DNA from 2 places in the Streptomyces sp. NPDC029956 genome. Region 1 is predicted to be linked to the other one. Evidence: predicted binding sites of a transcription regulator. Region 1 holds the regulator's gene; the other holds the start of a gene.

Region 1 (5,111 bases):
TCTTCCAGTCCTGGCCCCTGGGGACCCGCGGCCAGGCCCGGATGCCCACCGACGCCGGCTTCACCGCCTCCCAGACGTCGATGTACGGGTGGCCGACGACCAGCACGTCCGGCGAGGTCACCTGGGCGGCGATCCGCGACTCCTTCGAACCCGGGACCAGGTGGTCCACCAGGACGCCCAGACGGGCGTCCGGGGCGGGGGCGAACTCCGCGACGATCGACGGGAGGTCGTCGACGCCCTCCAGGTACTCCACGACCACGCCCTCGATGCGGAGGTCGTCGCCCCAGACCCGCTCCACCAGCTCCGCGTCGTGCCGGCCCTCCACGTAGATCCGGCCCGCGCGCGCCACCCGGGCCCGCGCCCCCGGGACCGCCACCGAGCCCGACGCCGTCCGGGTGGGGCGGGCGGGAGCGGCCGACGGGCGGATCAGGGTCACCACCCGGCCCTCCAGGAGGAAGCCGCGCGGATCCAGCGGGAACACGCGGTGCTTGCCGAAGCGGTCCTCCAGGGTCACCGTGCCCGCCTCGCAGCGGATCACCGCCCCGCAGAAGCCCGTCGTGACCTCCTCGACGACCAGATCACGGTCGGCCGGGACCTCGGGGACGGGTGCCGACTTCTTCCAAGGGGGTGTCAGATCCGGGTTGTAGCTGCGCATTTCGGTGACGTTAGGCCACCTGGAAGCGGCGTGCCAGTTCCTCCCGCTGGAGTCGTACGAACGTGGCGTCCACCACCGCCCCGTGCCCCGGCACGTACACCGCGTCCTCGCCGCCGAGCCGCAGCAGCCGGTCGAGCGCGTCCGGCCAGCGGGAGGGGATCGCGTCCGGGCCCGCCTGCGGTTCTCCCGACTCCTCGACCAGGTCGCCGCAGAAGACCACCTCGCGCTCGCCCGGCACCAGGAGCACCAGGTCGTGGCCCGTGTGGCCGGGGCCGACGTTCGCGAGCAGGACCTGCCGTCCGCCCAGGTCGAGCGTCCACTCGCCGGAGACCACGTGCCGCGGGGCCACCAGGACGTCCACCGCCTCGGCCGCCGCCGTCTCGTCGAGCCCGTGCCGTACCGCGTCCGCGCGCAGCGCCTCCCGGTCCCGCACCCGGCCGAGGAGCTCGTCCGAGCCCACCGCGCCGAAGACCTCCGCGCCCGCGAACGCCGCCGTGCCGAGAACATGGTCGAAATGAGGGTGGCTCAATGCGATGTGCGTCACTCTGCGGCCGCCCGTGAGGTCCGCGATCCGTGTCCGCAGCCCGGCGCCCTCCGCGAGCGAGGATCCCGTGTCGTACAGCAGCACCGCCCGTTCACCCAGTACCAGTCCGACCGTGGCGTCCCACCCGGGCAGCCGTCGCCGGCCCACCCCGTCCGCGAGCCGCTCCCATCCGTGCGCTTCCCAATCCACGTCCATGCGGCGACGCTAGCCGGTGGAGGCGTCGCCACCTTGCCAGGAGCGACGCCCGCCGCCGTACACTGGCCGGGGGATCGCTGGCACTCGGACAGGGCGAGTGCCAAAAGCGGAGCAACCGGAACGACGACGACAGCTGGAGGTGCGCACGATGCTCAGCGAACGCAGACTCGAGGTCCTGCGCGCCATCGTCCAGGACTACGTCGGGACGGAGGAGCCCGTCGGGTCCAAGGCGCTCACCGAGCGCCACAAGCTCGGCGTCTCGCCGGCGACCGTGCGCAACGACATGGCCGTGCTGGAGGAGGAGGGCTTCATCGCCCAGCCTCACACCAGCGCCGGCCGCATTCCGACCGACAAGGGCTATCGCCTCTTCGTCGACCGGCTCGCCGGCGTCAAGCCGCTGTCGACGCCCGAGCGCCGGGCCATCCACAACTTCCTCGACGGCGCGGTCGACCTGGACGACGTCGTCGGCCGTACGGTCCGGCTGCTCGCCCAGCTGACCCGTCAGGTCGCCGTCGTCCAGTACCCCTCGCTGACCCGCTCGACCGTCCGGCACGTGGAGCTGCTCTCGCTGGCCCCCGCCCGCCTGATGCTGGTGCTCATCACGGACACCGGCCGCGTCGAGCAGCGGGTCATCGACTGCCCCGCGCCGTTCGGCGAGACCTCGCTCGCCGACCTGCGGGCCCGGCTCAACAGCCGGGTCGTCGGCCGCCGGTTCGCCGACGTGCCGCAGCTGGTGCAGGATCTCCCCGAGTCGTTCGAGGAACTGGAGGACCGCGCCACGGTCTCGACCGTGCTCGCGACCCTCCTCGAAACCCTCGTCGAGGAGCACGAGGAGCGGCTGATGATCGGCGGCACCGCCAATCTCACCCGCTTCGGACCCGACTTCCCCCTGATGATCAGGCCCGTCCTCGAGGCTCTGGAGGAGCAGGTCGTGCTCCTCAAGCTGCTCGGCGAGGCCAAGGAATCGGGCATGACCGTACGCATCGGGCACGAGAACGCCCACGAGGGGCTGAGCTCCACGTCCGTCGTCTCGGTCGGCTACGGTTCGGGCGGCGAGGCAGTCGCCAAACTCGGCGTGGTCGGACCGACCCGCATGGACTACCCCGGAACGATGGGAGCGGTACGCGCAGTGGCACGTTACGTCGGACAGATCCTGGCGGAGTCGTAAGTGGCCACGGACTACTACGCCGTACTCGGCGTGCGCCGCGACGCTTCCCAGGACGAGATCAAGAAGGCCTTCCGGAGGCTCGCACGCGAGCTGCACCCGGATGTGAATCCCGATCCGAAGACGCAGGAACGCTTCAAGGAGATCAACGCCGCCTACGAGGTCCTCTCGGACCCGCAGAAGAAGCAGGTCTACGACCTGGGTGGCGACCCGCTCTCGGCCTCCGGCGGAGGCGGCGCGGGCGGCTTCGGGGCCGGTGGCTTCGGCAACTTCTCCGACATCATGGACGCCTTCTTCGGCACGTCCCAGCAGCGCGGCCCGCGCTCGCGGACCCGCCGCGGCCAGGACGCCATGATCCGTCTGGAGATCGACCTCAACGAGGCGGCCTTCGGCACCACCAAGGACATCCAGGTCGACACGGCGGTCGTCTGTACGACCTGCTCGGGCGAGGGCGCCGCACCCGGCACCTCCGCGCAGACCTGTGACATGTGCCGCGGCCGCGGCGAGGTCTCGCAGGTCACCCGGTCCTTCCTGGGCCAGGTCATGACCTCCCGGCCCTGCCCGCAGTGCCAGGGCTTCGGCACCGTCGTCCCGACCCCGTGCCCCGAGTGCGCGGGCGACGGCCGGGTCCGGTCCCGCCGCACCCTCACGGTCAAGATCCCCGCGGGTGTCGACAACGGCACCCGGATCCAGCTCGCGGGCGAGGGCGAGGTCGGCCCCGGCGGCGGCCCCGCCGGCGACCTGTACGTCGAGATCCACGAGACGCCGCACGACACCTTCCAGCGGCGCGGCGACGACCTCCACTGCACGGTCACCATCCCGATGACCGCGGGCGCGCTCGGCACCAAGGTGCCGCTGCAGACCCTCGACGGCGTCGAGGAGATCGACATCCGCCCGGGCACCCAGTCCGGCCAGTCGATCCCGCTGCACGGCCGTGGCGTCACCCATCTGCGCGGAAACGGCCGGGGCGACCTGATCGTGCACGTCGAGGTGCAGACCCCGGGCAAGCTCGACGCGGAGCAGGAACGCCTGCTGCGCGAACTGGCCAAGCTGCGCGGCGAGGAGCGGCCCACGGGGCAGTTCCAGCCGGGTCAGCAGGGTCTGTTCTCCCGCCTGAAGGACGCCTTCAACGGGCGGTAGGCAGCGCCGGAATCCGATGTACGGAAGGGCGGCACACGCGATCGTGCGTGTGCCGCCCTTTCCGTACCGCGGGTACCCCGCATCGCGCCTCCTCCGTACCTGACGTACGGATTCGGCCCGGAAGCAGGGGCATGACACGATGCCCATATGTCCACCACCGCACTGAACGATCTCTCTCGGTTTCCGATCGTGCAGGCCCCCATGGCGGGTGGCGCCTCCTCTCCCGAGCTGGTCGGAGCCGTGTGCGCGGCCGGGGCACTCGGCTTCCTGGCCGGTGGGTACAAGACGGCCGGCGGCCTCTACCAGGAGATCAAGCAGGTACGCGGGCTCACCGCACGCCCCTTCGGCGTCAACCTCTTCCTGCCGGAGTCCGGGCGGCCCGCCGACCTCGCCTCCGTCGAGGTCTACCGGCATCAGCTCGCGGGCGAGTCGACCTGGTACGAGACCCCGCTCGGCGAGACCGACGACTGCCGTGACGACGCGTACGACGCCAAGCTGGCGATCCTCCTGGAGGACCCGGTCCGCGTCGTCTCCTTCACCTTCGGCTGCCCCGCGCCCGAGGTCCTCGCCTCCTTCGCGCGTGTGGGAACGTTCACGATCGTGACCGTCACCTCCGCCGAGGAGGCCCTCGCCGCGCAGCAGGCCGGGGCGAACGCCGTCTGTGTGCAGGGCGCCGAGGCGGGTGGACACCAGGGCACGTTCCGCGACGACCCCGCCGACGACGCCCCGGGCACCGGGCTGCTCGCCCTGCTCGGCCTGGTCCGCGGAAGCGTGGCCCTGCCGATCGTCGCGACCGGCGGCATCATGCGCGGCGCGCAGATCGCCGCCGCCCTGGCCGCCGGGGCGGACGCCGCCCAGCTCGGCACGGCCTTCCTCTGCTGCCCAGAGTCGGGCGCCCACCCGCTGCACAAGCGGGCCCTGACCGACCCGCTGTACACCCGGACCGCCTTCACCCGGGCCTTCACCGGGCGTCCGGCGCGCGGCCTCGTCAACCGCTTCATGCGCGAGCACGGGCCGTACGCCCCCGCCGCCTACCCCGAGATCCACCACCTCACCGCCCCGATCCGCAAGGCCGCCGCCACCGCGGGCGACGCCCAGGGCATGGCCCTGTGGGCCGGTCAGGGCCACCGGCTCGCACGCGAACTCCCCGCCGGGCAACTGGTCGAGGTGCTGGCCGCCGAACTCGCCACCGCTCTCTCCGAGCTGCCCCACAGGAGCGCCTCATGACCGCACCCGTCTTCGTCGTCGACGCCGTTCCCGGCCCCGGGAGCTTTCTCCTGGACGGCCCCGAGGGGCGGCACGCCGTCTCCGTGAAGCGGCTGCGGGAGGGCGAGGAACTCGTCCTCGCCGACGGCCGGGGCCGCTGGGCCGCGTGCGTGGTGCTGGCCGCCGAGGACAAGGACCAGCTCACC
Region 2 (5,111 bases), on a different contig from region 1:
CCCAGTCGGAGTCCGTGGACTCGATCTCGGCCTTGATCTGGTTGACGCGGCCGGCCACCTCGGACGAGTCGCCGCCACCGTCGACGATCGTGGTGTCGTCCTTGGTGATGGTGACGCGGCGGGCGGTGCCGAGCACGTCCAGGCCGGCCTGGTCGAGCTTGAGGCCGACCTCCTCGGCGATGACGGTCGCACCGGTGAGGGTGGCGATGTCGCCGAGCATGGCCTTGCGGCGGTCACCGAAACCGGGGGCCTTGACGGCCACGGCGTTGAAGGTGCCACGGATCTTGTTCACGACCAGGGTCGACAGGGCCTCGCCCTCGACGTCCTCGGCGATGATCAGCAGCGGCTTGCCGGCGCCGGCCTGGATGACCTTCTCCAGGATGGGCAGCAGGTCCTGGATCGAGGAGATCTTGCCCTGGTTGATCAGGATGTACGGGTCGTCGAGGACGGCCTCCATACGCTCCTGGTCGGTCACCATGTACGGGGACAGGTAGCCCTTGTCGAAGGCCATGCCCTCGGTGAAGTCGAGCTCAAGACCGAAGGTGTTGGACTCCTCGACGGTGATGACACCGTCCTTGCCGACCTTGTCCATCGCCTCGGCGATGAGCTCGCCGACCTGCTGGTCCTGCGCGGAGAGCGCGGCGACGGCGGCGATGTCGGACTTGTCCTCGATCGGGCGCGCGGTGGCGAGCAGCTCGTCGGAGACGGCCTTGACGGCGGCGTCGATGCCCTTCTTCAGCGCGGCCGGGGAGGCACCCGCGGCGACGTTGCGCAGACCCTCGCGGACCAGGGCCTGGGCGAGCACGGTGGCGGTGGTGGTGCCGTCACCCGCGATGTCGTTGGTCTTGGTCGCCACCTCCTTCACCAGCTGGGCGCCGAGGTTCTCGTACGGGTCCTCGATCTCGACCTCGCGGGCGATCGTGACACCGTCGTTGGTGATGGTGGGGGCGCCGAACTTCTTGTCGATGACGACGTTGCGGCCCTTGGGGCCGATCGTCACCTTCACCGTGTCGGCAAGCTTGTTGACGCCGCGCTCAAGGGCGCGACGGGCGTCCTCGTCGAACTTCAGGATCTTCGCCATGGGAGCGGTTCAGCCCTCTCGGAATCGGGGTGGAACGAACCGCGCCCCGGGGCGCCTGGAAGGGGCCTCGGGGCGCAGCTCTGAGCATCTGCTGGGTGCTCGGTACTTCAGGTACTTCGGTACGTCGGTGAATTACTTCTCGACGATCGCGAGCACGTCGCGAGCCGAGAGGACGAGGTACTCCTCGCCGTTGTACTTCACCTCGGTGCCGCCGTACTTGCTGTACAGCACGATGTCGCCGGTCTTGACGTCGAGCGGCAGACGCTCGCCGTTCTCGAAGCGACCCGGGCCCACGGCCAGGACGACGCCCTCCTGGGGCTTCTCCTTGGCGGTGTCCGGGATGACCAGGCCAGAGGCGGTGGTCTGCTCGGCGTCGAGCGGCTGGACCACAATGCGGTCCTCGAGCGGCTTGATGGCAACCTTGGAGCTGGTGGTCGTCACGATCCGACCTCCCCCTTCGGAGATCTCGGGGTCAACTGTCTGAGGTGGCGACCAGGTGGATCCGTCGTCGCGGGTGCCGGACCTGCCCGTCGCTCTGTTGGCACTCTCCAGTGGTGAGTGCCAGAGCCGAGACTATGACCGCGATTAGCACTCGGTCAAGCGGAGTGCCAATTCCTCACTCGTGGCGGTGCCGTCCCGGCGGGGAGGGGCCTCAGTCGCCCCGGACGTCCGGCACCGGCAGCAGCCCCTTCGAGGCGCGGTCGGCCGGCGGTGCCGGCTTCGCGTCGCGGGGTCCGACGCGTTCCGCCGCCTTCCGGCCGAGCCGCTCGATCGAGTCCACGGTCGAGGCGCATCCGGTCAGCCCCAGCACGAGCACCGCGGCCAGGAGCACCGCCGCCCGCCGCCCGCTCGCACGCGGCCCGCGCCGCTCGCTCGCGCGTGGCCCCCGACGTCCGCTCGCACACAGTCCTCGGGTCACACGTAGTCCTCGAGCTTCGCGACCGCGTACCCCTTGGCCGTGATCACGTTCATCACCCGGCGGACCATGTCGGCCATGCTGCCCTTCCAGTCCTCCTTGCCCCGGAAGTGGGTGAGGACGATGTCGCCGGGGTGCAGGTCCCGGTCCCACTCGCGCCACTCCATGTGGTCGGGGAAGGCCTCCGCCGCCCAGAGCGGGACGGCCTTGACGCCGCAGGTACTGGCGGCCCGCAGGGTGTCCTCGTTGTAGTTGCCGTACGGCGGGCGGAACAGCGGGGGCCGCTTGCCGAATCGTTTCTCGATGACGTCCTGCATGCCGCAGATCTCGCGCTTCTGCTGCTTGTACGAGAGTCCGGGCAGGTAGCGGTGGTTGAGGGTGTGGTTGTGCAGGGCCACCCCCTCCTCCTGCGACTTCTGCATCCGGGCGAAGTAGCCGTAGTCGTCCTTGACGACGTAGTCGCTGAGGAAGGCGCTGTAGGGGATCTTCAGCTCCTTCATCATCCGCAGCAGTTCGGGGTCCTTCTCCGAGCCGTCGTCGATCGTCAGGAAGACGATCTTCTGCTTGGTCGGGACGGTGGTGAAGACGGGGGGCAGGCCTTCGCCGTCGGTCTCGAAGCCCTTGCGGGTGGTGATCTTCGGCTTGACGGCGGGCGGGGCCGGGGCTTCGAGCGGGGGCTTGGCGAGGCCCCACTTCCTGGCGGCGAGCACACGGGCGGCGCGCTGCTTGCGGACCTTCTCGACGTACGCGTTGAGCGCACCGGCCGCGGCCTGCTCCTGGGCCCGCGCCTGCTGCCCGGCGGCGGGGGCGGGCGCGCCGCGGTCCGGCTCGGCGCTTTCGGAGCAGCCGGTGGCGGCGGAGGCGAGGGCGGCGACGACGAGCACCGCCCCGAGCACCCGGGAGGAACCGTGCACACCTTTTGCCATCATTTATTCCTTTTGTCGTACGAGTCGTATGGCGCCGCATCCTGTCAGCGCGGACGCCTCTTCCCGGGTACGACACCGCCGTACGTGCCCTCGGTCCCCCGGCCGGCCCACAGCATCACAGGGCCCACAATGGGACGGGTGACCGACCTCGCCTCCTTCGCCCCGCTGCTCACCCCCGAGGGCCAGACGCTCCTCACGGCTCTGCGCGACCACGACCCCGCCCAGGAACTGGCGGTCGTCTCCCGGCTGCGCCGTGACCACCCCGCCGAGCTGGTCACGGCGGCCGTCGGGCAGGCACGGCTGCGGCAGCGGGCGGTGGCGAAGTTCGGCGCGGAGGACGCGTACCGGATGTACTTCACGCCGAACGGCGTCGAGCAGTCGACGCGCGCCTCGGTCGGCACCTACCGGGCCGGCCGGATGAAGGAGCTCGGGATCCGGAGCGTCGCGGACCTCTGCTCCGGGATCGGCGGCGACGCGATCGCCCTGGCGCGCGCCGGGATCTCGGTCCTCGCCGTGGACCGCGACCCGCTGACGGCGGAGGTCGCCCGCGCCAACGCCGAGGCGCTCGGCCTCGCGGAGCTCATCGAGGTGCGGTGCGCGGACGTCACCGAGATCGACACCGCCCCCTACGACGCGGTCTTCGTCGACCCGGCCCGGCGCGGCGGCCGGGGCCGGATCTTCGATCCCGAGGCGTACTCCCCGCCGCTCTCCTGGGCGGTCGAGGCGGCCCGCAAGGCCCCGCACGCGGCCCTCAAGGTGGCCCCCGGCATCCCCCACGAGGCGGTCCCCGCGGAAGCCGAGGCCGAGTGGATCTCGGACGGCGGGGACGTCAAGGAGGCCGTCCTCTGGTTCGGCACCGAACCGGGCGCCCGCCGCGCCACCCTGCTGCCCTCGGGCGCCGGCCTCGTCGGCCGCGGCCTCCCCGACCCGGCGGTCCGCCCGGTCGGCCGCTACCTCTACGAGCCGGACGGCGCGGTCATCCGCGCGCACCTCGTCGCCGAGGTGGCGGAGGAGCTGGCCGGCGGTCTGATCGACGAGACGATCGCCTACGTCACGGCGGACGAGCTGGTCCCGACGCCGTACGCCGCCTCGTACGAGATCACCGACGAACTCCCCTTCAACCTCAAGAAGTTGAAGGCCCTGCTGCGGGAACGCGAGGTCGGCACCCTGACGGTGAAGAAGCGCGGTTCGGCGGTCGAACCCGAGGAGATCCGCCGCAGGGTGAAGCCGAAGGGCCCGAACGCGGCGACGGTCCTGCTCACCCGGGTCGCCGGAGCCCCGACGATGCTGATCGGCCGGCCGGCGGGCGGCGGCCGCTGACCCCACCGCTCAGGACGCGACGGGCGGGGCATCCCTACGCGCGGCGGCCGAGGGACGCGACGCGCGACGCCACGAAGGCCGACGGCCCGGAGCGGCTGCCCCTCAGGACGCGGCCGCCGGCCCGCGGCCCGTCAGCCGCACCGCGAAGCGGTAGTGGCCGACGGCCTTCACCAGACCCGTCAGCCCGGTGACCCAGAGGATCATGGCGACGCCCATCCCGTAGGCGACCAGGCCGTAGCCGTCGTCGCGGCTGACGCCCGCCGGGACCGCGAAGCCCATCCAGAGGCCCAGGCCGCACATCGCGAAGGACAGCAGCAGCCAGCAGGCACTGAGGACGGGGGCGCGCAGCCGGGCGTCCGTCGGGCCGTGCCGGTCCAGGGCCGCCCACTGGGCGAGGCGCTCGCGGACCGTCCGGTCGAGCCGCAGGCTGCGGACCGTCAGCCACACGGTCGGGACGAGGACCCCGATGCCGAGGACCGCCGTGACGAGCCCGGTCAGCATCATCAGCGGGTCCGGGAGGGGCTGTCCGATCGAGGTGAGCAGGACGCCGACCAGCCCCCAGCCCAGTTGGAGCAGGAGGAACCAGAGCAGGAACATCGCGAGTCGCCCGATCCCGAGCAGCCGCCTGCCGAGCTCGTCCAGGGCCCGTGCCCGGTCGGCGAGCCGCGCCTCCCGGTCGGGCCAGCTCCGGATCTCGGCGGGCGGGGGCGGCGGGGGCAACGGGTTACGCGGGGACATGCCAAGCACCCTACGGGCGGGTCACGACGCGTCCAACTCCCGCACCTTCCCCCGCAACAGCGCCCGTTCGCTCTCGTTCCGGGTGAGGTCCGCCGCCCGCTCGAACTCCGCCCGCGCCTCCTCCGCCCGT

The links. Region 1 encodes HrcA, which represses chaperone genes, less so after heat shock. Its sites were predicted from a motif close to TTNGCACTCNGNNNNNCNGAGTGCNAA; they were not measured.
Region 2: the regulator HrcA is predicted to act here: its motif matches at 1,667-1,693, upstream of groES (co-chaperone GroES).

The regions. Positions count from the first base shown of each region.
Region 1 covers NZ_JBVHZJ010000022.1:110,792-115,902, reverse strand. Annotated here, with positions in the region: gene ACZ4XX_RS19690 (DUF3097 domain-containing protein) at 1-655, opposite strand, end outside; gene ACZ4XX_RS19685 (MBL fold metallo-hydrolase) at 666-1,394, opposite strand; gene hrcA (heat-inducible transcriptional repressor HrcA) at 1,543-2,562, shown strand; gene dnaJ (molecular chaperone DnaJ) at 2,563-3,699, shown strand; gene ACZ4XX_RS19670 (nitronate monooxygenase) at 3,847-4,926, shown strand; gene ACZ4XX_RS19665 (16S rRNA (uracil(1498)-N(3))-methyltransferase) at 4,923-5,111, shown strand, end outside.
Region 2 covers NZ_JBVHZJ010000080.1:20,410-25,520, forward strand. Annotated here, with positions in the region: gene groL (chaperonin GroEL) at 1-1,081, opposite strand, end outside; gene groES (co-chaperone GroES) at 1,214-1,522, opposite strand; gene ACZ4XX_RS37195 (hypothetical protein) at 1,734-2,000, opposite strand; gene ACZ4XX_RS37200 (polysaccharide deacetylase family protein) at 1,997-2,923, opposite strand; gene ACZ4XX_RS37205 (THUMP-like domain-containing protein) at 3,053-4,243, shown strand; gene ACZ4XX_RS37210 (hypothetical protein) at 4,346-4,981, opposite strand; gene ACZ4XX_RS37215 (RNA polymerase sigma factor) at 5,003-5,111, opposite strand, start outside.